Regions from separate parts of the Shinella sp. AETb1-6 genome, predicted to be linked through region 3. Evidence: predicted binding sites of a transcription regulator. Region 3 holds the regulator's gene; each other region holds the start of a gene.
What was found. The regulator HrcA, encoded in region 3, represses chaperone genes, less so after heat shock. The targets are predictions, from matches to a motif close to GTTAGCACTCNCNNNNNGNGAGTGCTAAC.
Positions count from the first base shown of each region.

Region 1: the regulator HrcA is predicted to act here: its motif matches at 4,672-4,700, upstream of groES (co-chaperone GroES).
Region 2: the regulator HrcA is predicted to act here: its motif matches at 3,116-3,144, upstream of groES (co-chaperone GroES).

Region 1 covers NZ_WUMM01000004.1:79,117-87,186, forward strand. Annotated here, with positions in the region: gene GR158_RS08140 (EAL domain-containing protein) at 1-1,681, shown strand, start outside; gene GR158_RS08145 (hypothetical protein) at 1,691-2,137, opposite strand; gene groL (chaperonin GroEL) at 2,625-4,265, opposite strand; gene groES (co-chaperone GroES) at 4,319-4,615, opposite strand; gene GR158_RS08160 (TIGR01459 family HAD-type hydrolase) at 4,934-5,782, shown strand; gene GR158_RS08165 (bifunctional riboflavin kinase/FAD synthetase) at 5,802-6,782, shown strand; gene ileS (isoleucine--tRNA ligase) at 7,046-8,070, shown strand, end outside.
Region 2 covers NZ_WUMM01000011.1:84,999-93,068, forward strand. Annotated here, with positions in the region: gene GR158_RS18975 (hypothetical protein) at 1-282, opposite strand, end outside; gene GR158_RS18980 (3'-5' exonuclease) at 487-1,458, shown strand; gene GR158_RS18985 (DUF429 domain-containing protein) at 1,475-2,296, shown strand; gene GR158_RS18990 (hypothetical protein) at 2,293-2,565, shown strand; gene GR158_RS18995 (usg protein) at 2,740-3,012, opposite strand; gene groES (co-chaperone GroES) at 3,295-3,609, shown strand; gene groL (chaperonin GroEL) at 3,665-5,293, shown strand; gene GR158_RS19010 (hypothetical protein) at 5,391-5,813, shown strand; gene GR158_RS19015 (glycosyltransferase family 4 protein) at 5,903-6,997, shown strand; gene GR158_RS19020 (amylo-alpha-1,6-glucosidase) at 7,011-8,070, shown strand, end outside.
Region 3 covers NZ_WUMM01000002.1:392,677-400,746, forward strand. Annotated here, with positions in the region: gene rpoN (RNA polymerase factor sigma-54) at 1-374, shown strand, start outside; gene hpf (ribosome hibernation-promoting factor, HPF/YfiA family) at 623-1,198, shown strand; gene ptsN (PTS IIA-like nitrogen regulatory protein PtsN) at 1,272-1,733, shown strand; gene grpE (nucleotide exchange factor GrpE) at 1,814-2,431, opposite strand; gene hrcA (heat-inducible transcriptional repressor HrcA) at 2,522-3,601, opposite strand; gene rph (ribonuclease PH) at 3,750-4,466, shown strand; gene GR158_RS05215 (VOC family protein) at 4,480-4,890, shown strand; gene rdgB (RdgB/HAM1 family non-canonical purine NTP pyrophosphatase) at 4,900-5,544, shown strand; gene hemW (radical SAM family heme chaperone HemW) at 5,552-6,745, shown strand; gene dnaA (chromosomal replication initiator protein DnaA) at 6,848-8,070, opposite strand, start outside.

The DNA of each region.
Region 1 (8,070 bases), on a different contig from region 3:
TCTGGCGGAGGTGACGAAAAACCTCGACCTGGCGCTGGAGAACATGTCGCAGGGGCTCTGCCTGTTCGACAAGGACGAGCGTCTGCTGCTCGCCAACCGGCGCTACAGCGAAATCTTCGGCTTTCCCGAAGGCGGTATCAAGCCCGGCATGACCCTTCGGGAAATCATCGACCTCGGCGTTGCGGGCTTCCTCTCCGATCCGGAAGCGCGGCAGGCAAGGGCGCGGGATATCTATGCGCGCCGCCGCGCTGCGCTCCAGACGCGCGAGGTCGATGCCATCGTCGAGAAATTCTCCAGAGGCGTCTCCGTGCAACTCTATCATCGCATCCTGCCCGACGGTTCGTGGGTCGCGACCTATGAGGACGTGTCCGAGCGCCTGCGTTCCGAAGAGCAGATCTCCTTCCTGGCGCGTCACGACAGCCTGACGGGCCTGCCCAATCGCGCGAGCTTCAACGACCGGCTCGAGGCCGATCTGCTGTCCGCCCGCCGGTCCGGTGGCAAGGTGGCGGTCATCGCCATCGACCTCGACAAGTTCAAGGAGATCAACGATACGCGCGGCCATGCCGCGGGCGACGAAGTGCTGGCGACGCTCTCGCGCCGCATGCAGGCGAGCCTTGGCGCCAACGAGACCATCGCGCGGTTGGGTGGGGATGAATTCGCCGCCTCCAAGCGCTTCGAGGACATGACGGAACTGACCGGCTTCATCCAGCGCCTGGAAACGTGCCTCAGCGAACAGATCCGCATCGATGGCTATGATATCCGGCCGGGCGCCAGCCTAGGCGTCGCCATCTATCCCCAGGATGCCGACAATATCGGCGCATTGCTCAACAATGCCGACCTCGCCATGTACAGGGCGAAGGAGGCGCTGACCCAGACCGTCTGCTTCTACGAGGTCTCGATGGACGAGGCAGCCCGGCGCCGTCGCCTGATCGCAAACGACCTGTGGCAGGCTGTCAGGCGCGATGAGCTGGAACTGCACTATCAGGTCCAGAAGGCCGTCCATACCGGTGAAACGCTCGGTTACGAGGTTCTGCTGCGCTGGCACCATCCGGTCCGCGGCACCATCCCGCCGTCGGATTTCATTCCGATCGCCGAGGAATGCGGCGCCATCCTGCCGATCGGCGAATGGGTGTTGCGCGAAGCCTGCCGCGAGGCGGCCAGCTGGGAAAATGCGCACAAGATCGCCGTCAATCTCTCGCCGGTCCAGCTCGGCAATGCCGATGTCGCCGACCTCGTGCAGCGCGTGCTGCAGGAAACCGGCCTCGATCCACGCCGGCTGGAGCTGGAAATCACGGAATCGACCATCATCGGCGACAAGGAACGGGCGCTCGAAACGCTGCGCCGGATCAAGGCTTTCGGCGTTACCATCGCCATCGACGACTTTGGAACCGGCTATTCGTCCCTGGAAACGCTGCGTTCCTTCCCCTTCGACAAGATCAAGCTCGACCGCAGTTTCATGAGCGAGGTGGAGTCGAGCCCCGAAGCCAAGGCCATCATCCGCGCCATCCTGGCGCTTGGCCACACGCTGCGCGTCCCGGTGCTGGCGGAAGGCGTGGAGACGCGCAACCAGCTCGATATCCTGCTCGACGAGGGCTGCGACGAGGCGCAGGGTTATTTCCTCGGGCGCCCGATGCCGATGGAGCGCATCCGCGCGGCCCGCAAGGCGAGCGAGGCGGCGTAGCCGTTTCGCCTACTGCCGCTTGAAGCGTCGGCCGGCAAGGTCGATCTGGAAGCGGGGGAAGATGAAGACGCCGATGATCGTGCCGGCGTATTTCTCTTCCAGCCCCGTCGATTCGCCGACGCAGAACACCGGCTGGCGCGGCGTGCCATCCAGATGAATGGTCGTGGAAAAGCAGAAGGAAGACGAGGAGGCGGCTGCCTGCTCGAACAGCTCCAGCACGCGGGTGCGATCCAGCGGTTCGTAGCACCGGATGAGGTTGAGCAGCCCGCAGGTCCGCTCCGTCATGCCGTGCGCCAGCGTCGCCTTCTCGCCGAGCGTGAAGAGACCGTTGGAGAGATCGCCCGTCCAGCGCTCCGTCACGCAATATTGGGTGAGGAGCTCATTGTCCGTCTCGTCGAATTCCATCGAACCCGGCAGAAAGGGCGACGAGAGATCAGTCTTGATTATCTTGAACACCTACGACCTCAGGCAGTTGCTCGAATTTGACCGAGATGCCATGGGCGATTGCGCCGCACGACATGCTAAAAGCGTGCATCGACGAGCTCCCCGAAGCTGGCCGCCACACTTCTCTATGAACTGAACTGCATCCGGCGCCGCTGTGCATATCGGGTCGGACGTATGCGGAGAAGACCGTCGCTGCCTCTCCGTCAAGGCCATGGCGGTTTCGTAATGCCGTGGGGATAGTCGCAGGCGGATTACCGGAAGCAATGATACCGGGTTTTCAGCGCCTTAGGCCCCCCTGTGAATCTTTAAAGCTCACTTGGGGCGCCTTTATAGTTGGTTTTTTAGAGCCATCAACGGCTTTTTGAAAATTATTATACGGACGGAAAAATTCTTCTTCCGGAAACGATGCAGGTCCGGGTGCGGCAAAACAAAAAGGGCGGCCCGAAGACCGCCCTTTCGTAACTGAACCGGTTGGCTCAGATGTGAAGGCTTTCGCCTATCACATCATGTCCATGCCGCCCATGCCGCCCATGCCGCCAGGCATGCCGGCCGGAGCGTCCTTCTTCGGCAGTTCGGCGATCATCGCTTCCGTCGTGATCAGCAGCGAGGCAACCGAAGCAGCGTTCTGCAGAGCCGTGCGGACAACCTTGACCGGGTCGACGATGCCGAGCGAGATCAGGTCGCCGTATTCGCCGGTCTGGGCGTTGTAGCCGTAGTTGTCTTCGTTCTTCTCGAGGATCTTGCCGACGACGATGGAGGCTTCGTCACCTGCGTTGTCAGCGATCTGGCGAACGAGGGCCTGGAGGGCGCGGCGGATGATGTTGATGCCGGCTTCCTGGTCTGCGTTCTCACCCTTGACGGTGATCTTCGTGGACGAACGGAGCAGGGCAACGCCACCGCCCGGTACGATGCCTTCCTGAACGGCAGCGCGCGTCGCGTTGAGGGCGTCGTCGATGCGGTCCTTCTTTTCCTTCACTTCGACTTCCGTCGAACCGCCGACGCGGATGACGGCAACGCCGCCAGCGAGCTTGGCAAGGCGTTCCTGCAGCTTCTCGCGGTCGTAGTCGGAGGTGGTTTCTTCGATCTGGGCCTTGATCTGCGCGACACGGCCTTCGATTTCAGCCTTCTGGCCGGCACCGTCGACGATCGTCGTGTTTTCCTTGGAGATCGAAACCTTCTTCGAACGGCCGAGCATGTCGAGCGTTACGTTTTCGAGCTTGATGCCGAGGTCTTCGGAGATGACCGTGCCGCCCGTCAGGATGGCGATGTCTTCGAGCATGGCCTTGCGGCGGTCGCCGAAGCCCGGAGCCTTGACGGCAGCGATCTTGAGGCCGCCACGCAGCTTGTTGACGACGAGCGTTGCGAGGGCTTCGCCTTCGACGTCTTCAGCGATGATGACCAGCGGCTTGCCGGTCTGGACGACGGCTTCGAGAACCGGGAGCATCGCCTGGAGGTTCGAGAGCTTCTTCTCGTGCAGGAGAATGAAAGCGTCTTCGAGGTCGGCGACCATCTTTTCCGGGTTGGTCACGAAGTAGGGCGACAGGTAGCCGCGGTCGAACTGCATGCCTTCGACGACTTCGAGTTCGGTTTCGGCGGTCTTGGCTTCTTCAACCGTGATGACGCCTTCGTTGCCGACCTTCTGCATGGCTTCAGCAATGTCGAGACCGACCTGCTTGTCGCCGTTCGCGGAGATCGTGCCGACCTGGGCGACTTCTTCCGACGTGTTGATCTTCTTGGCCTTGGCCTGGAGATCCTTGACGACTTCGGCAACGGCAAGGTCGATGCCGCGCTTCAGGTCCATCGGGTTCATGCCGGCGGCAACGGCCTTGTGGCCTTCGCGAACGATGGCCTGGGCCAGAACGGTTGCGGTCGTCGTGCCGTCGCCGGCAATGTCGTTGGTCTTGGAAGCGACTTCGCGAACGAGCTGGGCGCCCATGTTCTCGAACTTGTCTTCCAGTTCGATTTCCTTGGCGACGGAAACGCCGTCCTTGGTGATGCGCGGTGCGCCGAAGGACTTGTCGATGACGACGTTACGACCCTTCGGGCCGAGCGTTACCTTGACTGCGTCTGCGAGAACGTCGACGCCACGCAGCATCTTTTCGCGCGCGGTGCGGCCGAATTTGACTTCTTTGGCTGCCATTGTGAGGACTCCTGAATTGATATCAGCGAATTGCGGAACGGGTTACCGGCTGATCAGCCGATGATGCCCATGATGTCGGCTTCCTTCATGATCAGAAGGTCTTCGCCGTCGAGCTTGACTTCGGTGCCCGACCACTTGCCGAACAGGACGCGGTCGCCAGCCTTGACATCCAGCGGGATAACCTTGCCGGACTCGTCACGAGCGCCGGTGCCGACAGCGACGATTTCGCCTTCCTGCGGCTTTTCCTTGGCGGTATCCGGAATGATGATGCCGCCCTTGGTCTTGGCTTCGGATTCGACGCGACGAACGACGACGCGGTCGTGAAGCGGGCGGAAGGTGGTGCTTGCCATTGTCTAATCCCTCGATCAAATGACATTGCGGACCCGAACGGGTCCGATGGATTATTGTTAGCACTCATCGTTGGAGAGTGCTAGCGGCTCCGAGATAAGGGGGGCTTTCTCTCGAGTCAAGAACCGCGCTGGCAAAATTCTTTGCCATGGGCGGTCGCCGCGGCCGGCAGATGGGAACCTCCTGCCACGCCATCAAGGCACGCGTGTGAATTTTCGCAACTTTGTCTGTGGATGCGCCAAAATTGCAGGGAGAGACTTGTTTTCTTGGCGTCGCTTTGCGATGTCACGCGGGCCTGATTTCGATACGGAACTCCCCTCATGGCCCAGCGCATCCAATCCATCCGCGACATCGCCGACCGCTACGACGTGATGCTCTGCGACGTCTGGGGCGTGCTGCACAACGGGGTGGAGGCCTTTTCCCACGCGTCCGAAGCGCTTGCCGAAGCCCGTGCCGCCGGCATGACCGTCGTTCTCATCACCAATTCGCCGCGCCCCCATCCCGGCGTAAAGGTGCAGATCCGCGGACTGGGCGTGCGTGACGATGCCTATGACCGCATCGTCACCTCCGGTGACGTGACCCGCGCGCTGATCGCCAAGGGGCCCAGGAAGGTCTATTTCATCGGCGCCGAGAAGGACCTGCCGTTGCTCGATGGTCTCAACGTCGAGCCTGTCGGCATGGACGAGGCCGGTATCGTCGTCTGCGCGGGCCTGCGCGAGGACGACACGGAAACCGTCGAGGACTACCGCGAGGAACTCGCGGCACTGGCCGCCCGCAAGCTGCCTTTCATCTGCGCCAACCCGGATCTCGTCGTCGAGCGCGGCCACAGGCTCATCGTCTGCGCCGGCGCACTCGCCAAAGCCTATGAGGAGCTCGGCTGCACGACGGAGATTGCCGGAAAGCCGCACCGCCCGATCTACGACAAGGCGATCGCCGAGGCGCGCGACGTGCGCGGCGACGTCGACCTGTCGCGGGTCATTGCCGTGGGCGACGGCATGCCGACGGATGTGTGCGGCGCCGAGGCCTATGGCCTGGATGTGCTCTACATATCCGGCGGCATCCACGCCCAGCATTATGTCGAAGGCGGCCGCACCGACGAGGCGAAGCTTGCTGCCTTCCTGGATCAGGAACGGGCCCACCCGAAATGGTGGATGCCCCGGCTACAGTGACGGGACGGAGACGGTCGTCATGACGGTATTTCACAGGAACGAGACGAAACAGCCGCTGCCGGAGCATCTGCGCGGTGGCGTCATCGCCATCGGCAATTTCGACGGCGTGCACCGCGGCCACCAGGCCGTGCTGCAACGGGCGCTGGACATTGCCAAAAGCCGCGGCATCCCGGCCCTGGTGCTGACCTTCGAGCCGCATCCGCGCACGATCTTCCGGCCGGATACGCCCGTTTTCCGCTTGACGCCCGCCCCCCTCAAGGCCCGTATCCTGGAGGGCATGGGCTTTTCCGCCGTCATCGAATACCCGTTCGACCGCACCTTCTCGGAAATGTCGGCGCACGATTTCATCGGCGCCGTCCTGCTCGAATGGCTGCACGCCTCGGAGGTCGTCACCGGCTTCGATTTCCACTTCGGCAAGGGCAGGGAAGGCGGCCCCGCCTTCCTGATGGCCGCCGGACCGGACAACGGTTTCGGCGTGACGCTGGTCGATGCCTTCCGCGACGAGAACGCCTCGGTCATCTCCTCCAGTGTCATACGCTCCCTGCTCGGCGAGGGCGCCGTTTCTGAAGCCGCCGGCCTGCTCGGCTACCGCTACACCGTCGAGGCCGAGGTCATCGACGGCAAGAAGCTCGGCCGCACCCTCGGCTATCCCACAGCCAACATGGCGCTTCCGCCGGAAGTGGAACTGCGCAACGGCATCTACGCCGTGCGCTTCCGCCGTCCCGACGGCAGCCTGCATGACGGCGTCGCAAGCTACGGCCGCCGCCCCACCGTCACGTCGAACGGCGCGCCGCTGCTCGAAACCTTCCTCTTCGACTTCTCCGGCGATCTCTACGGCGAAATCTCCGCCGTCTCCTTCTTCGGCCATCTGCGTGATGAACTGAAATTCGACGGTCTCGACGCGCTCGTCGTGCAGATGAAGCGCGACGAGGAAGAAGCGCGCGCGCTTCTCTCCGGCGTGCGCCCGCTCGGGGACATCGACCAGCGTCTCTGTTTCTGAGGTGGCGATCTAGCACCGCCCTCCAAATATCCTCCCGCAGTCTTTTCAAACCGCCGAAAACCCCGTAAGACCGCGCGCATGATGCTCCACCGGCTGACCATCGATCTGCGAATTAGTGGCCCGGCCTTCCGCGCGCTCTGAGCGAGGCCGGAAGGTCCGGGATTTCGGGCGTTCCTGAAGCGCCCCCGCCGTCATTGCCGGTGCACTGACCGATATTCCCCGCATGCGCACAAAGCGCGCGAACAAAGACGATAGCCATATCCATGACCGATACGCCTGAAAAAGTCGATTATTCGTCCACACTCAACCTGCCGCAGACGGATTTCCCGATGCGCGCCGGCCTGCCGCAGAAGGAGCCGGAAACGGTGGCCCGCTGGCAGCAGATGAACCTCTACAAGAAGCTGCGTGCCTCCGCCGCCGGCCGCGAAAAATTCGTGCTGCACGACGGTCCGCCCTATGCCAACGGCAACATCCATATCGGCCACGCGCTGAACAAGATCCTCAAGGACGTCATCACCCGCTCTTTCCAGATGCGCGGCTATGACGCCAATTACGTGCCCGGCTGGGACTGCCACGGCCTTCCCATCGAGTGGAAGATCGAGGAGAAGTACCGCGAGAAGGGCAAGAACAAGGACGAGGTTCCGGTCAACGAGTTCCGCCAGGAATGCCGTGACTTCGCGAGCGGCTGGATCAAGGTCCAGGCGGAGGAGTTCAAGCGTCTCGGCATCGAGGGCGACTTCGAAAATCCCTACACGACCATGGCCTTCCACGCCGAAGCCCGTATCGCCGGCGAGCTGCTGAAGATCGCCAAGTCCGGCCAGCTCTACCGCGGCTCCAAGCCCGTCATGTGGTCGGTCGTCGAGCGCACGGCGCTGGCCGAAGCCGAAGTCGAATATGCCGATGTCGAGAGCGACACGATCTGGGTGAAGTTCCCGGTGACAGAGGGGCCTGCCGATCTCAAGGGCAACTTCGTCGTGATCTGGACGACCACGCCCTGGACGATCCCCGGCAACCGCGCCATCTCCTTCTCGTCGCGCTTCCCCTACGGCCTCTACGAGGTGGAAAGCGCCACGAACGATTTCGGCCCGCAGCCGGGCGAAAAGCTGATCTTCGCCACCCGTCTGGCCGATGACTGCGCGGCCAAGGCCAAGGTGACGCTGAAGTTCCTGCGCGATGTCGCGCCGGAAGAACTGTCGGCACTCGTCACCGCCCATCCGCTCGCACCGCTCGGCTACACCTTCCAGGTGCCGCTGCTCGATGGCGATCATGTCACCGACGATGCCGGCAC
Region 2 (8,070 bases), on a different contig from region 3:
TGGTAGGCCGCGCAATCCCTTTGCGTTCTTCCAGGCGGTCAGCAGTACGCCGCACAATGATTTAGGCTGGTCCACCGGCGAGAATGTCAGCCAGCGGATCGGCAGACCGGCGACGGTGACGCCGTAGAGCATGATAGGATGCAGTCCACGTTGTGCCGCATTCGCCAGCCTTATGGGATCGCGTACAGTAACAATGCCATGCTGAGAGTGGTGGAACAGGAATTTGGCGATTGAGACGTAAAAGTGATGTTCCCGGTTTGGCTGGGGTTTCCGCTCGTTCATGACTGCTCTCAAAGTCATCAAATCAATGTGGGCATCCTACGATTTCGAGGCCTAATCCTAAAGTCATTCCTTGCCCGAAAGAGCGATTGTTCGAAATCCCTATAGCCGGATGGCCCCAGGCGAACTGGAGCGGGGAAGGGCGTTGCTCGTACCGGCGCCAATACGTATTGTGCGTTCGAAGACGCTGCAATCGATTGGAATGGAATGACTTCGCAACTCGACTTCTTTGCAGCTCCTGTTCCCGTAACCAAGGAGCGAGTTGCCCGGCCGCAGGTCATCGCGAAGGACGCATTAGGCATTGATGACGAAGCCATGGCACATCATCTGGAAACCACCGGCAACTACCGCATATTGCGAAAGCTTCAGCCGCGTCCAATCGTAAAATATCCACATCCGGGTTTTCCGCGTCGCGGCATCATCCTCGATACCGAAACGACCGGCCTCAACTACCGCACAGATGAAATCATCGAAATCGGCGTGATCGCCTTCACCTTCAATGATGCTGGAGAACTCGGCGACGTCACTGGTGTCTATGGCGGACTGCGGCAGCCGGCAATCGCCATCCCGGCGGACATCTCCCGCCTGACCGGGATTACTGACGACATGGTTGCGGATCAGGCCATCGATACTGTCCTGTTGAATGCCCTGATCGAGCCCGCCGATCTGATCATTGCCCACAATGCAGGTTTCGACCGCCCGTTCTGCGAAGCATTCTCGCCGGTCTTCGTGCATAAGGCCTGGGCCTGTTCCGTTTCGGAGATTGGCTGGTCCGCGCGCGGCTTCGAGGGCAGTAAGCTCGGCTACCTAATCGGCCAGTCCGGATATTTTCATGATGGTCATCGTGCGGTCGACGATTGTTTTGCTCTGCTGGAAGTGCTCGGGCAGGTGCGACCGAGCATGGTCACCGCGCCATTCGCCGAACTTTATCAGGCCAGCCAGCGGTCGCGGGTTCGCATCTATGCGGAAAACAGTCCCTTCGACATGAAGGACCGTCTCAAGGCGCGCGGATACCGCTGGTCTGACGGATCGGACGGCCGTCCGAAATCCTGGTGGATTGAACTTCCCGAGGAGACATTAAAGGGGGAGATGCACTTCCTTCGCACGGAAATCTATCGATGGGATGCCGATCCGCCGGTCAAATACCTGACGGCATTCGATCGCTTCAGGGCCAATTGAATGGTCGGGGAAAGCAATGACGACCATTCTGGGTATTGATGCGGCGTGGACCACGAGCCAGCCGAGCGGTGTCGCGCTGGTTTCCTCCACGGCTGGTAATTGGCGCCTGATCTTTGCCGGATCTTCCTATCGTCACCTTTTGGATCACGGCAACGAAAGCCCGATCTCGAATTCACGCCCTTTTGGTTCCGTCGCAGAACCCGCCGCTCTCCTTGCTGCTGCAGAGGAAACAGCTCAGGCTCCTGTCGATCTTGTTGCCGTAGATATGCCCCTGTCTCTTGGGCCAATCACCGCGCGGCGTGTTTCGGACAATCTGGTTTCTGCAGCCTATGGCGCCCGTCATTGTAGCACGCACACGCCGAGTGCGATCAGACCGGGAAAGATCAGTGACGATCTGAGGGGCGGCTTCGAGCGCTGCGGATATCGCCTACTGACGAAAGAAGTTGGCGTGCCGGGCCTTTTGGAAGTCTACCCGCATCCGGCTCTGGTCGAACTGATGTGCGCCGAAAGGCGGCTGCCTTACAAGCAGGGCAAGGCCCGCAATTACTGGCCATCGGAAACTCCCGCCGGCCGGCGCATCAAACTCTTCGAAACTTGGCAGTCCATCATCGACGGATTGGACCAGGAAATAACAGGCGCTTCTAACGTTTTGCTGCTGCCTTCCCCCGAGGCTCCGGCATGGCAGCTGAAGGCGTTTGAAGACATGCTTGATGCCGTCATTTGCGCCTGGATTGGAATATGTGTCTACGAAGGAACCGCTATACCGTTCGGCGATGACACCTCGGCGATCTGGATTCCTCAATCTAAACTTTTGTCATCGCGGCGGGGCCGGGCATGATCGGATTTCTGAGGCAGTGGATCGAATATCGCCGGGTGATCCGCCGCCGTTGGCAGGAGGACGCCAGGCGGCTTGCCGTTGCGGATCCAGTCAATGCCTATTACGAGGCGCAACGAAGAGCAGCGCGAAGCCGGGCGCAAGGTCATGCCAGCGAATACTGGCATTGGGCCAAGGTCGCCAGCGAGGTTGCCCGAATTGAGCCGCGTGCCGCAATGGACTTAGAGGTCGTCAAGGCGATTGCCGATCAGGAAAACATTGATCGCCGCTGAACACGCGCATGGCACTTCGCGGTCAGTAAATCATCGAGTATTTTCAGCCGTGTGGCGAATGTAACAGATAGGGCGTTGGTTCGATTCCTTTCAAGATCTTTACTGACCGACCACCGAGCTCATCAAGCCTCGGCCGCGAAAGAGCTAGGAGCATAAAAATCCAGTTTCAAGACCTCAGTGGAGCTTGAACTCGCCTTCGACACGGCGCCATTCGTTGGGTCCGATCAGACGCTGATGGGTATAGCGCACGGAATGCAGGGGACCATCGAGGGTGGTCTGCCAGTAATCCAGGAACTTGTGCATCTCAGGAAAATCGGGCGCCAGGTCGTAGTCCTGCCAGACATAGGTCTGCAGCACGGATTCAAAATCGGGAATGCGGTAAAGGATGTGAGCGGTGGTAAGACCGTAGCCGTTGAGCTGACGTTCCAGATCCGATGAAAATCGCATGCTTCATCTCCGTTTTCATGACACTGTGAAGGTGGCGGAAAATTTTGCGGCCATCAACGGATTTTTGAACGCGAATGCGCTGTTTATCGTTCCTTTCCAGCGTGTTAGCAGCCCTTTCATTCGAGTGCTAATTTTTTTATTTCGCCCTCTTGAAATCGAAAAATCGCAAAACCAGATCATTTCGCGCAAAAAGCTCGACCGAGGTTTTGCACCCGCCCGGACTGGTCATCCGGTCCGGCCAGGGGGAACAACGTCATCATTGTTTGTCCATTGGAGGAAAACATGTCGTTCCGACCGCTTCATGATCGCATTCTCGTCCGCCGGGTTGAATCCCAAGAGAAGACCAAGGGCGGCATCATCATTCCCGACACCGCCAAGGAAAAGCCGCAGGAAGGCGAGGTCATCGCCGTCGGTCCCGGCGCGCGCAACGAGGCCGGCCAGATCCAGCCGCTCGACGTCAAGGCCGGCGATCGCATCCTGTTCGGCAAATGGTCCGGCACCGAGATCAAGATCAACGGCGAGGATCTGCTGATCATGAAGGAAAGCGATGTCATGGGCATCATCGAAGCCCAGGCCGAGCAGAAAAAGGCTGCGTGAGCCTTTGCACCACGAAACCATCAGTCAGATAGCTGCCTATTGAGGAGTTAGAGAAATGGCTGCGAAAGAAGTCAAGTTTCACACCGATGCCCGTGAACGCATGCTGCGTGGAGTCGATGTGCTCGCCAATGCCGTGAAGGTCACGCTCGGACCCAAGGGCCGCAATGTCGTCATCGACAAGTCCTTCGGCGCCCCTCGCATCACCAAGGACGGCGTTTCTGTCGCCAAGGAAATCGAACTGGAAGACAAGTTCGAGAACATGGGCGCCCAGATGCTGCGCGAAGTGGCGTCGAAGACCAACGATCTTGCGGGCGACGGCACGACTACCGCGACCGTGCTTGCCCAGGCAATCGTCAAGGAAGGCGCCAAGGCGGTGGCGTCGGGCATGAATCCGATGGACCTGAAGCGCGGCATCGATCTCGCCGTTGATGCTGTCGTCAGGGAGCTGAAGACCAACGCCCGCAAGATCACCAGCAATTCCGAGATCGCTCAGGTCGGCACCATCTCTGCCAATGGCGATTCCGAAATCGGCCGCTATCTCGCCGAGGCGATGGAGAAGGTCGGTAACGAAGGCGTCATCACCGTCGAGGAAGCCAAGACCGCCGAGACCGAACTCGAAGTGGTCGAGGGCATGCAGTTCGACCGCGGCTATCTCTCGCCCTACTTCGTCACCAACCAGGACAAGATGCGGGTCGAACTGGAAGATCCCTATATCCTGATCCACGAGAAGAAGCTGTCGAACCTGCAGGCGATGCTCCCGGTCCTTGAGGCTGTCGTCCAATCCGGCAAGCCGCTGCTCATCATCGCTGAAGACGTCGAAGGCGAAGCGCTTGCGACACTGGTGGTCAACAAGCTGCGGGGCGGCCTCAAGATCGCTGCCGTCAAGGCTCCGGGCTTCGGCGACCGCCGCAAGGCGATGCTCGAAGATATCGCCATCCTGACCGGCGGCACGGTGATCTCCGAAGACCTCGGCATCAAGCTGGAGAATGTCACCCTCAACATGCTCGGCCGGGCAAAGAAGGTGGCGATCGAGAAGGAAAACACCACCATCATCGACGGCGTCGGCTCCAAGGCGGAAATCGACGGCCGCGTCGCACAGATCCGCGCCCAGATCGAGGAAACCACATCCGATTACGACCGCGAGAAGCTGCAGGAACGCCTCGCCAAGCTTGCCGGCGGCGTTGCCGTCATCCGCGTCGGCGGCTCGACGGAAGTCGAAGTGAAGGAGAAGAAAGATCGCGTCGATGATGCGCTGCATGCCACCCGTGCAGCCGTGGAGGAAGGCATCCTGCCGGGCGGCGGCGTCGCGCTGCTGCGTGCCGTCAAGGCGCTCGACAATCTCGACGCCGCCAACCAGGACCAGAAAGTCGGTATCGAGATCGTTCGCCGTGCGATCGAGGCTCCGGTCCGCCAGATCGCCGAGAACGCCGGCGCCGAAGGCTCCGTCATCGTCGGCAAGCTGCGCGAGAAAGCTGACTTCTCCTATGGCTGGAATGCCCAGACCGGCGAATACGGCGACCTTTATGCTCAGGGCGTCATCGATCCGGCCAAGGTCGTCCGTACCGCGCTCCAGGATGCGGCCTCCGTCGCCGGTCTTCTGGTGACGACGGAAGCCATGATCGCCGAGAAGCCCAAAAAGGAAGCCGCTCCGGCCATGCCCGCCGGCGCCGGCATGGACTTCTAAGCTGATCGATACGGGCCTGCCCTGCCCTCGGGGGCAGGCCCCCCTTCAAACAATTCCTCGGACCAGTTTCATCGGCCGGGATCAATGGAGCCAAGCTATGAGAAAGGAGAACATCAGCAAATCGATACCGGAAGAAGCAACGGCAGCGATCAGCGCCGCGCATCTGCTTCATCCGGCCAAACATTTCGACCACCCGCGTGACGTGCTTGCCGCCGATGGCATCGGCAAGGAAGAGAAGCGGGCGATACTTGCTTCCTGGGCGTCCGATATCTTCGCGATCGAGTCCATCCCGGCCCTCCGTCTTTATCCCGGAACAGACAAAGCGGTCTCCTATGACGAAATCATTGAAGCGCTGAAGGCATTGGACAAGGACGATGAGCAAAGTGGAAAACAAAGCTCGTCTCCTACCTTCAATGTCTACGGAGCCAATCGCCGCAGGCTGGACGCACGCCGGCTTGGCGGTCTGGGCCTGTGCAGCTACCGGAAAGGAGACCGCCGCCGCCGGCCATTCGAGATCTAGCCGTTCCATCTGACCTGCCGCGTGCCTCTTTGAGGATGCGGACCTGATTTTTACCGACGACTCTTTGCTCAACTGAGGAGGTTTTGCCGATGAAGATCGCTCAGATCGCACCGCTCGCCGAAAGCGTTCCGCCCAAGCTTTATGGGGGAACCGAGCGCATTGTTTCCTATCTCACCGAAGAACTTGTCGCCCTGGGCCATGACGTCACGCTTTTTGCGAGCGGCGATTCCGTCACCAGCGCCAGGTTAGTGGCGTGCTCGGACGTTGCGCTACGGCTCAACCCGGCCGTCAGAGACCATCTGCCGCATCAGGTCGTGATGCTGGAGGAGATCCGCCGGCGGGCGCACGAATTCGATGTGCTGCACTTCCACATCGATCTCCTGCATTTTCCGCTGATCCGGGATTTCGCAGACCGCACCGTCACGACGCTGCATGGGCGCCTTGACCTGCCGGACCTCAAGCCCTTCTACAAGGCTTTCCCCGATATTCCGCTGGTCTCGATCTCCAACGATCAGCGCCGCCCGATGCCGCCAGTCAACTGGTCCGGAACGGTTTATCATGGTCTGCCGGCCGATCTCCTTCCCTTCACGGCAAAGCCTAAAGGCAGCTACCTCGCCTTCCTCGGACGGATATCGCCGGAGAAACGGCCTGATCGCGCCATTGAGATCGCGACGAAGGTTGGCCTGCCCCTGAAGATTGCAGCCAAGATCGACAACGCAGACAAGGCTTACTGGGAAACGGTGATCGAGCCGATGGTGAAGAGCCATCAGAATGTCGAATTCATCGGCGAAATCAATGAACATCAGAAGGCGGCTTTCCTCGGCAATGCCGGCGCGCTGCTCTTTCCGATCGATTGGCCAGAGCCGTTCGGATTGGTGATGATCGAGGCCATGGCTTGCGGTACGCCGGTCATCGCCTTCCGCTACGGCTCCGTGCCGGAGGTGATCGACAACGGCGTTTCCGGAATTCTGGTCGACAGCGTGACGGAAGCGGCTGAGAACGTCGAATGGGCACTCAGGATGGATCGAAAGAAAGTTCGTGCGACCTTCGAGAAGCGCTTCAGCGCGGAACGGATGGCGCGAGATTATCTCGACATCTATCGGAACCTCCCGGGCGTTCGCACCAAGGCGGCCCCGCTACGCCGCGCCAATGGGCAGGACCTGGATCTCCAGGTCGTGGCATAGGAGGGACAGTGGCATGTCGATCGCTTCTGTGGATAGCGGGCCATCCGTCGCATCGGTAGAGCCAGCCGCCCCGGTGGCACAATTCTTCATCCCGGCGGCCGCCTCGCTCCAGGAGCGACGGCCGCGCACCCTGAAGCATGGCGACACCTTCGCCGTTTTCGATCACAATGGTGATGCGCTTTCCGGGCCCGGCAGCCCGGAGGGCCTGTTCCACCGTGATACGCGCTACCTCTCGCATCTCTATCTGACGATCAACAGCAAGCGGCCGATGTTGTTGTCATCGACGCTGCGCGACGACAACGCGACATTGACTTGCGATCTCACCAATCCCGATCTCTTCGATGACAAGGGAAAGCTCGTTCTGGAGCATGACCTGATCCATCTGCGCAGATCCCGCTTCCTCTGGAATGCACATTGTTATGAGCGATTGAGCGTGAGGAACTATGACGAGCAGCCGCGCCACGTGCGCATCGGGGTCGAGTTCGCGTCGGATTTCGCAGATCTTTTCGAAGTGCGGGGAACCGCGAGAGCCAGGAGGGGGCGGCATCTTCCCGCCGTCGTAGAGCAGAACGGTGTCCTTCTCTCTTATATCGGCTTGGACGATCGAAAGCGAACCACCCGGCTTTCCTTCGATCCACAGCCGAATGAGCTCGGGAGCGGCCATGTCATTTATGATCTCCATCTGGCGCCGCACGAAACCAGATCGCTGTTCATCGAGGTTGCTTGCGACCAGATCCCCGCGGGTCGACCGAGCCACCGTTCCTTTTTCCTGGCCTTGCGGGATGCCCGCCGCGCCTTGCGTGCCTCGTCCTCGCGGGCGGCAGCGATCGCCACGTCCAACGAGATCTTCAACGAGGTCGCGCGGCGCAGCGTCTCCGACCTTTACATGCTGATGACCGACAAGCCGGAAGGGCCATATCCCTATGCCGGCATTCCCTGGTTCAGCACAGTCTTTGGCCGCGATGCGTTGATCACCGCGCTGGAGACACTCTGGCTCGATCCGCAGATCGCCCGCGGCGTTCTTGGGCATCTCGCGGCAAACCAGGCTACGGAGGTCGATCCGGCCGCTGACG
Region 3 (8,070 bases):
CGCTGAACCTCAAGACGGTCGCCGACGCGATCAAGATGCACGAATCGACGGTGAGCCGCGTCACGTCCAACAAATACATGCTGACGCCGCGCGGCCTTTTCGAGCTGAAATATTTCTTCACCGTCTCGATCGGCTCGGCCGAAGGCGGCGATTCCCATTCCGCCGAGAGCGTACGCCACCGCATTCGCACCATGATCACGCAGGAGGACCCTGCCGCGGTACTGTCCGACGACGACATCGTCGATGCCCTGCGCAAGGGGGGGGTGGATCTCGCACGCCGCACGGTCGCCAAGTACCGCGAGGCGATGAACATCCCATCGTCCGTGCAGCGGCGCCGGGAAAAGCGGGCGCTTGCCAGGGCCACGGCCTCGTAAAACAGGCCTGCACAAACCACCTTCCGACGGCCGGAAGTTAACGATCGCTGAATCCGCCGATTGACTTCACCGGCCAGACGGGCTAATGCGCGCCCCAATTCCAATGGGAAGACAGGCCGGAATTCCAGACATATCCCCGTTTTTCTTTATCAGGCGATACCCGCGACATCACATGCGTGAAAAGCTTGGAACGTGGATGAGGTTGGAATAGACTGTTGCACGCAAATCACGAAAGAGAGGAAACCTCCATGAGTGTGCGTGTATCCGGTAAACATATGGAAATCGGTGAAACTTTCCGTCAGCGCATTGAAGAGCAGATGGGAGATGCCGTAACCAAATATTTCGACGGAGGATATTCGAGCCAGGTCACCGTAGAAAAAGCGGGATCGCGGTACAGCGCGGACTGCAAGATCCACCTCGATACGGGGATGGCCTTGCAGGCAAATGGCGAAGCAAACGATCCTCTGGCCGCTTTCCAGTCGGCCTCGGAACGGATCGAGAAGCGCCTGCGCCGGTACAAGCGCAAGCTCAAGGCACACCATAACGGCAACGGTCACGATGCCTTTGCAGAAGTAGCCTACACGGTGATGGATTCGGTCCCCGACGAAGACGACGAGCTTCCCGAGGACTACGCACCGACCATCGTTGCGGAAAGCACGAAGAAACTGAGGACGATGTCTGTCGCAAGTGCCGTCATGGCGCTCGACATGACGGACGATCCGGTTCTTCTCTTCCGCAGCGCCGGCTCGGAGCAGCTCAATATCGTCTACCGACGCAACGACGGAAATATTGGCTGGATCGACGCAGCCAATATCAAAGGCTGAGTGGGGGAACGTGGTGCCGCTGACCGGCACCACGTCTCTTCAACCCCTTCACGCAGCGCACGAGGACAAAAGCATGGCATTGGCAGGTCTACTGCAGCAGAGTGCGATTATTCCGGCGATGAAGGCCAATTCCAAGAAGCAGCTGCTTCAGGAACTGGCGACAAAAGCGGCCAAGATCACCGGGATTCCGGAACGTGAGATCTTCGACGTCATCCTTCAGCGTGAACGGCTCGGTTCGACCGGCGTGGGCAATGGCATCGCCATCCCGCACGGCAAGCTGAGGGCACTTACCCAGATCGTCGGCCTTTTCGCGAGGCTCGAAACCCCCGTGGACTTCGAAGCACTCGACGATCAGCCGGTCGATCTCGTCTTCCTGCTCCTGGCGCCGGAAGGCGCAGGCGCAGATCACCTCAAGGCCCTGTCGCGCATTGCGCGCGTGCTGCGCGATCCCGCGATGGTCGCCAAGCTGCGCGCCTCCGACAGCGAGAGCGCGATCTATGCCTGCCTCAGCGAGGAACAGGCGTCCGCGGCCTGAGCCCGGCCATCTCTGCATGAAAAAAACCGGCGGCCTTTCGGCCGCCGGTTTTTGTTTGTGTCGTTGAGCCTGTCGCGCGATCAGGCGTCCGCGGCATTCGCCTCGCCGGAGGGCGCCTTGGGGCCGCCCTTGGCCACACCGACCATGGCCGGGCGCAGCACGCGCTCGCCGATCGTGAAGCCCGCCTGCACGACCTGGACGACCGTGTTGTTGGCGACATCGGGATTGGGCACTTCGAACATCGCCTGGTGGAAGTTCGGGTCGAACTTCTCGCCCATCGGGTCGAGCTTGCGCACGCCGTGGCGCTCGAGGGCGCCCAGCATGGACCGTTCGGTCATCTCCACGCCCTCGGCCAGTGCCTTCAGGCTCGCGTCGTTTTCCAGCGCATCGGCCGGGATGGCGTCGAGCGCGCGGCGCAGGTTGTCGGAGACCGCCAGCATGTCGCGGGCGAAACCGGCGACGGAATAGGACTTGGCGTCCTTCACATCGCGCTCGGTGCGGCGGCGCAGATTGTCCATCTCGGCGGCGAGCCGCAGGTACTTGTCACGGAGATCGGCGTTTTCGGCGCGCAGAACGTCCAGCGGATCGGGCGTGGCGACGGCCTCCTCCTCGATGATCGCGTCTTCCGCGGCTGCATCCGCGGCGAGATTGCTGTCCACCGCTTCGTCAGGTCCGTGTTTCTTGGTCTCGTCGGTCATGACGTACTCCGAATTGCCACTGTTGGGGTTTGGGCCCGATATCGAGGTTTAGACCCGAAAAATCAAGGGCTGAAGGGTGAATACCGGCTCTCAGCGCGAAAGCCGCGACATGAGCTGCGCCGTATAGTCCACCATCGGCACGATACGGGAGTAATTCAGCCGTGTCGGGCCGATGACGCCCACCGCACCGACGATCTTGTCGTCGCCATCGCGGTAGGGCGCAACGATCAGCGAGGAGCCGGACAGCGAGAACAGCTTGTTCTCCGAGCCGATGAAGATGCGGACCCCCGGGCCGGTCTCGGCGAGGTTCAAAAGCTCGATCAGGCTCTCCTTGCGCTCGAGATCGTCGAAGAGCAGGCGCAGGCGATCGATATCGTCGGCGCCGGCCAGCCCTTCCAGCAGATTGGCCCGGCCGCGCACGATGAGCCTTGTGGCCTTGTTTTCCTCGAAATCGCCCGACCAGACGGCAAGGCCACGCTCGACGAGATCCTGCGACAGCCGGTCGAGCTCGCGGCTGATCTCGCCGCGCAGCCGCTCGAGCTGCGAGCGCGCCTCCAGCAGCGTGTTGCCGGCCAGATGCGCGTTGAGGAAATTGGCAGCCTCGGTGAGCTGCGAGCTGGTGACGCCGGCCGGCAACTCGATGATGCGGTTTTCCACCTGGTCGTGATCGCCGACGAGCACGACCAGCGCCTTGGTCGGCTCCAGGCGGATGAACTCGACATGTTTTAGAACGGCATCGTTCTTGGTGGTGATGACGAGGCCTGCGCCGCGCGACATGCCCGACAGCGCCTGGCTCGCCTCGCTCATCATGGTCTCGACCGCGCCGTGCTTCTGGCCATGCGGGCGCACATGCCGCTCGATGGAGGCGCGATCCTCCGCCGAGATATTGCCGACCTGCATGAAGGCATCGACGAAAAAGCGCAGGCCGAGCTGCGTGGGGAGTCGTCCGGCGCTGACATGGGGGGAGTAGATGAGCCCAAGCTCTTCCAGATCGCTCATAACATTGCGCACGGAGGCCGGCGAGAGCGACATGGGCAGGATACGGGAAAGGTTTCGCGAACCCAGCGGCTCGCCGCTTTCCAGATAGCTTTCCACGATGCGGCGGAAGACTTCCCCTGAACGTTCGTCCAGTGCCGCCTGAATGTCAGGACCCGGAGATCTCAAAACCATCGTCTGTCTGCAACCCTGTTACTCCCCTGGAATATAGTGATTTCTGAGGGCAGCGCAAAACGGATTTTCCAACCAGTTGCCGCACCGGCATTCCCTCGCCCGGCGAAACGGTCTAAAGCACTCCCACCATACCAATGAGGAGTTCGCAATGCGGCCGTCCGGCAGAAAAACCGATCAGATGCGCAAGGTTTCTTTCGAGCGCAACGTTTCCAAGCATGCCGAGGGATCCTGTCTCGTCAAGTTCGGTGACACGCATGTTCTGGTCACCGCAAGCCTTGAGGACAAGACGCCGCCGTGGCTGCGCAACAGCGGCAAGGGCTGGGTGACCGCCGAATACGGCATGCTGCCGCGCGCCACCGGCGACCGCATGAAGCGCGAGGCCGCAGCCGGCAAGCAGGGCGGCCGCACGCAGGAGATCCAGCGCCTCATCGGCCGGTCGCTGCGCGCCATCGTCGATCTCGAAGCGCTCGGCGAACGCCAGATCACCATCGACTGCGACGTCATCCAGGCCGATGGCGGCACCCGCACCGCCTCCATCACCGGCGCCTGGGTAGCCCTGCACGACTGCCTGAAGTGGATGGAAGCCCGCAGCATGATCAAGACCGAAAAGGTCCTGAAGGATCATGTCGCGGCCATCTCCTGCGGCATCTTCGCCGCCCAGTCGGTGATCGACCTCGATTATCTCGAAGACTCCGCCGCAGAAACCGACGCGAACTTCGTCATGACGGGCTCGGGCGGCATCGTCGAGATCCAGGGCACCGCCGAAGGCAAGCCGTTCACCGAGGAGGAATTCGCCTCGCTGATGCTGCTCGCCCGCAACGGCATTGCCGAACTCGTCGAGATGCAGAAGCAGGCCATCGCCTGAGAGGGATTTGCCCATGGCCGCCGCGCTCGAAGGTATTCTCGAAACCGCGCTCTACGTGGACGACCTCGACGCGGCGGAAGCCTTCTATGGCGGTATCCTGGGGCTGGAGAAGATCGCGCGCCAGGCAAACCGCGACGTTTTCTTCCGCTGCGGTCCCGGCGTTCTGCTGATCTTCAATCCGGCAGAGACCATCCACGCCTCGCCGGGGAGCGCCGTGCCCGCGCACGGGGCGCGCGGTCCGGGCCATGCCTGTTTCCGCGTGCCGGGGCCGGAGCTTGATTTCTGGGTCGAAAAGCTCGTAGAAGCCGGCATCGCCATCGAAGCGGATTTTCACTGGCCGAACGGCGCCCGCTCCATCTATTTCCGCGACCCCGCCGGCAACAGCCTCGAATGTGCCGAGCCCGGCCTGTGGAACATCGCCTAGGGAAACCTCATGCGCAAGCTCGATACCAAGACGATCGTCGTCGCCAGTCACAATGCAGGCAAGATCCGCGAGATCGAGGACCTGATCGGTCCCTTCGGCTTTTCGGCGAAATCCGCCGCCGAACTGAACTTCGAAGAGCCCGACGAAACCGGCACGACCTTCGAGGAGAATGCCGCCATCAAGGCGCTCGCCTCGGCCAGGGCCTCCGGCCTGCCCGCGCTTTCGGACGATTCCGGCATCGTCATCGATGCCCTTGATGGCGCCCCCGGCGTCTATACCGCAAATTGGGCGGAAACGGCGACCGGCACGCGCGACTTCGCCATGGCCATGGAGAAGGTCGAGAAGGCGCTTGCCGAGAAAGGCGCGACAGAGGCGAAGGACCGCACCGCGCGCTTCGTCTCCGTGCTTTGCCTTGCCTGGCCGGACGGTCATACCGAACTCTTCCGCGGCGAAGTCGAGGGCCATGTCGTGTGGCCGCCGCGCGGCACCAGCGGCTTCGGCTACGATCCCATATTCCAGCCGGAAGGCTACGCGACGACGTTCGGCGAGATGAGTGCGGAGGAAAAGCACGGCTGGAAGCCCGGCGACGCGGCCGCGCTGTCGCACCGCGCCCGCGCCTTCAAGATCTTCGTCGAAACCTGCCTGAAGGCGTAAACGACCCATGACGGCAGTGCCCTTCGACATGCGGCCGAGCATCCTGACGGATCTCTCCGATCCCGGCTTCGGCGTGTATGTGCACTGGCCGTTCTGTGCCGCCAAATGCCCCTATTGCGACTTCAACAGCCATGTCCGCCACCAGCCGGTGGACCAGCCGCGCTTCGTGCAGGCCTTCCTGAAGGAAATGGCGACGATGCGCCGCATGGCGGGCTCGCGCACCGTGACCAGCATCTTCATGGGCGGCGGCACGCCATCGCTGATGGCGCCGGAAACGGTGGACGCCATTCTCAACGGCATCGCGCGGCACTGGCATGTGCCTGACGGTATCGAGATCACCCTGGAGGCCAACCCGTCCAGCGTGGAGGCGGAGCGTTTCCGCGGCTATCGCGCCGCCGGCGTCAACCGCGTCTCGCTCGGCGTGCAGGCGCTGAACGACCGCGACCTGAAATTCCTGGGACGGCTGCATGACGTCGCCGATGCGCTGAAGGCGATCAGGCTGGCGCGCGACATCTTTCCGCGCATGTCCTTCGACCTGATCTATGCCCGCCCGAACCAGACGGTGGCGGAGTGGGACCTGGAGCTCAAGGAGGCGGTGTCCTACGCGGTCGACCACCTTTCGCTCTACCAGCTCACCATCGAGGAAGGCACGCCCTTCTACGGCCTGCACAAGGCCGGAAAGCTGATCGTGCCCGACGGCGAGCAGTCGGCCGTGCTCTACGAGGCGACGCAGGAGATCACCGAGCGTGAGGGCATGCCGGCTTATGAAGTCTCCAACCACGCCCGCCCCGGCTGCGAGAGCCGCCATAACCTGACCTACTGGCGCTACGGCGATTATGTCGGCATCGGCCCCGGCGCGCATGGACGCCTGACGACCGGCGGCGCGAAGATCGCGACGGCGACCGAGCGCAAGCCGGAAGCCTGGCTCGGCCTCGTGGAGGCCGAAGGGCACGGCATGATCGAGCAGGAGCTTCTGGAGCGCGAGGCGCAGGCCGATGAACTGCTCCTGATGGGCCTTCGCCTCAAGGAAGGCGTCGACCTTGCCCGCTGGCAGAGCCTGTCGGGCCGCGACCCGGACCCGGACCGCGAACAGTTCCTCATCGAACACGGCTTCATCGAGCGCCTCGGCAATTCCCGCCTGCGCTGCACGCCTGCAGGGATGCTGATCCTGGATGCGGTGGTGGCGGATTTGGCTTGCTGAATAGCGAATAGCGAATAGCGAATAGCGAATAGCGAATAGCGAATAGCGGGATACCCGTAACGCGACGGGTGTCCATACTCTATTCGCTATTCGCCATCATCCCTATTCGTTGATCAGACGCTTCAACAGCTCGATCTCGTGGCTGAGCTTGGTGTCGCCCGAGATCAGTTCCTCGATCTTGCGCACGGCATGCAGAACCGTGGTGTGATCGCGTCCGCCGAAGCGGCGGCCGATTTCCGGGAAGGACCGCGGCGTCAGCGTCTTGGAGAGATACATGGCGATCTGGCGCGGCTTGACGATGACGCGGGTGCGGCGGTTCGAGACGAGTTCCTGGCGCGACACATTGTAGTGCTTGGCCACGACGCGCTGGATATCCTCGATGCGCACGCGGCGCGGCTCGCCGGCGGCAACGAGATGGCCGAGCAGTTCGTCGACGCGCTCGATCGTCAGGTTCGGCTCGAAGGAACGCCGGAAGAGCAGCTGGTTGAAGGCGCCTTCCAGCTCGCGGCCGCTCGCCGTGATGTTGCGGGCGACATGGCTCAGGATTTCAGGCGAGATATCGAGCGAATGGTCTTCCTGCTGGGCGGCCGCAAGGCGGCGCTTGAGGATTTCCAGGCGCATCTCGTAGTCAGGCGCTTCCATCTCGATGGCAACGCCGCCCTGGAGGCGCGAGCGCACCCGCGGATCGAGCGATTCCAGTTCCCACGGCGCACGGTCGGCGGCGACGACGACCTGCTTGGCGGAATCGAGCAGCATGTTCAGGAGATGGCAGAATTCGTTCTGGATCGAATTGCCCTGCAGGAACTGCATGTCGTCGATGATGAGCAGATCGATGTTGCGCAACGTTTCCTTCAGCGACAGCGCATCGTTGTCGCGGATGGCGGTTGCGAAGCGCCACATGAAATATTCGGCGGTCAGGTAGACGACGCGCGGATTGCGGGCGCTGGAGAGCGCACCGAGCGCGATGGCCTGCAGAAGATGCGTCTTGCCGAGGCCGACGCTGGAATGGACGAAGAGCGGGTTGAAGCGCACGGCGCCGGCGCCGGCTTCCGCGATGGTGCGGGCAGCGGCAAGGGCGACGCGGTTCGACGTGCCTTCCACGAAGGCATCGAACGTGTAGCGCGGATCGAGCGGCGAGCCGAACAGCGGGCTCGTGTTCTGCGTGGCGCGCGGCTGGGCAGCGGCGGCGACCGATGCAACGGCACTGGCGACCGCCTGCGGGCCGGAGGCGGTGCGACGGGCCTGCGCCTGCGGTGCGGGCTGCTCGACGACGGCATCCTCCACGGCGCCGGCACGGGCACCGCGGGTGGCGGTGCGCACCAGGA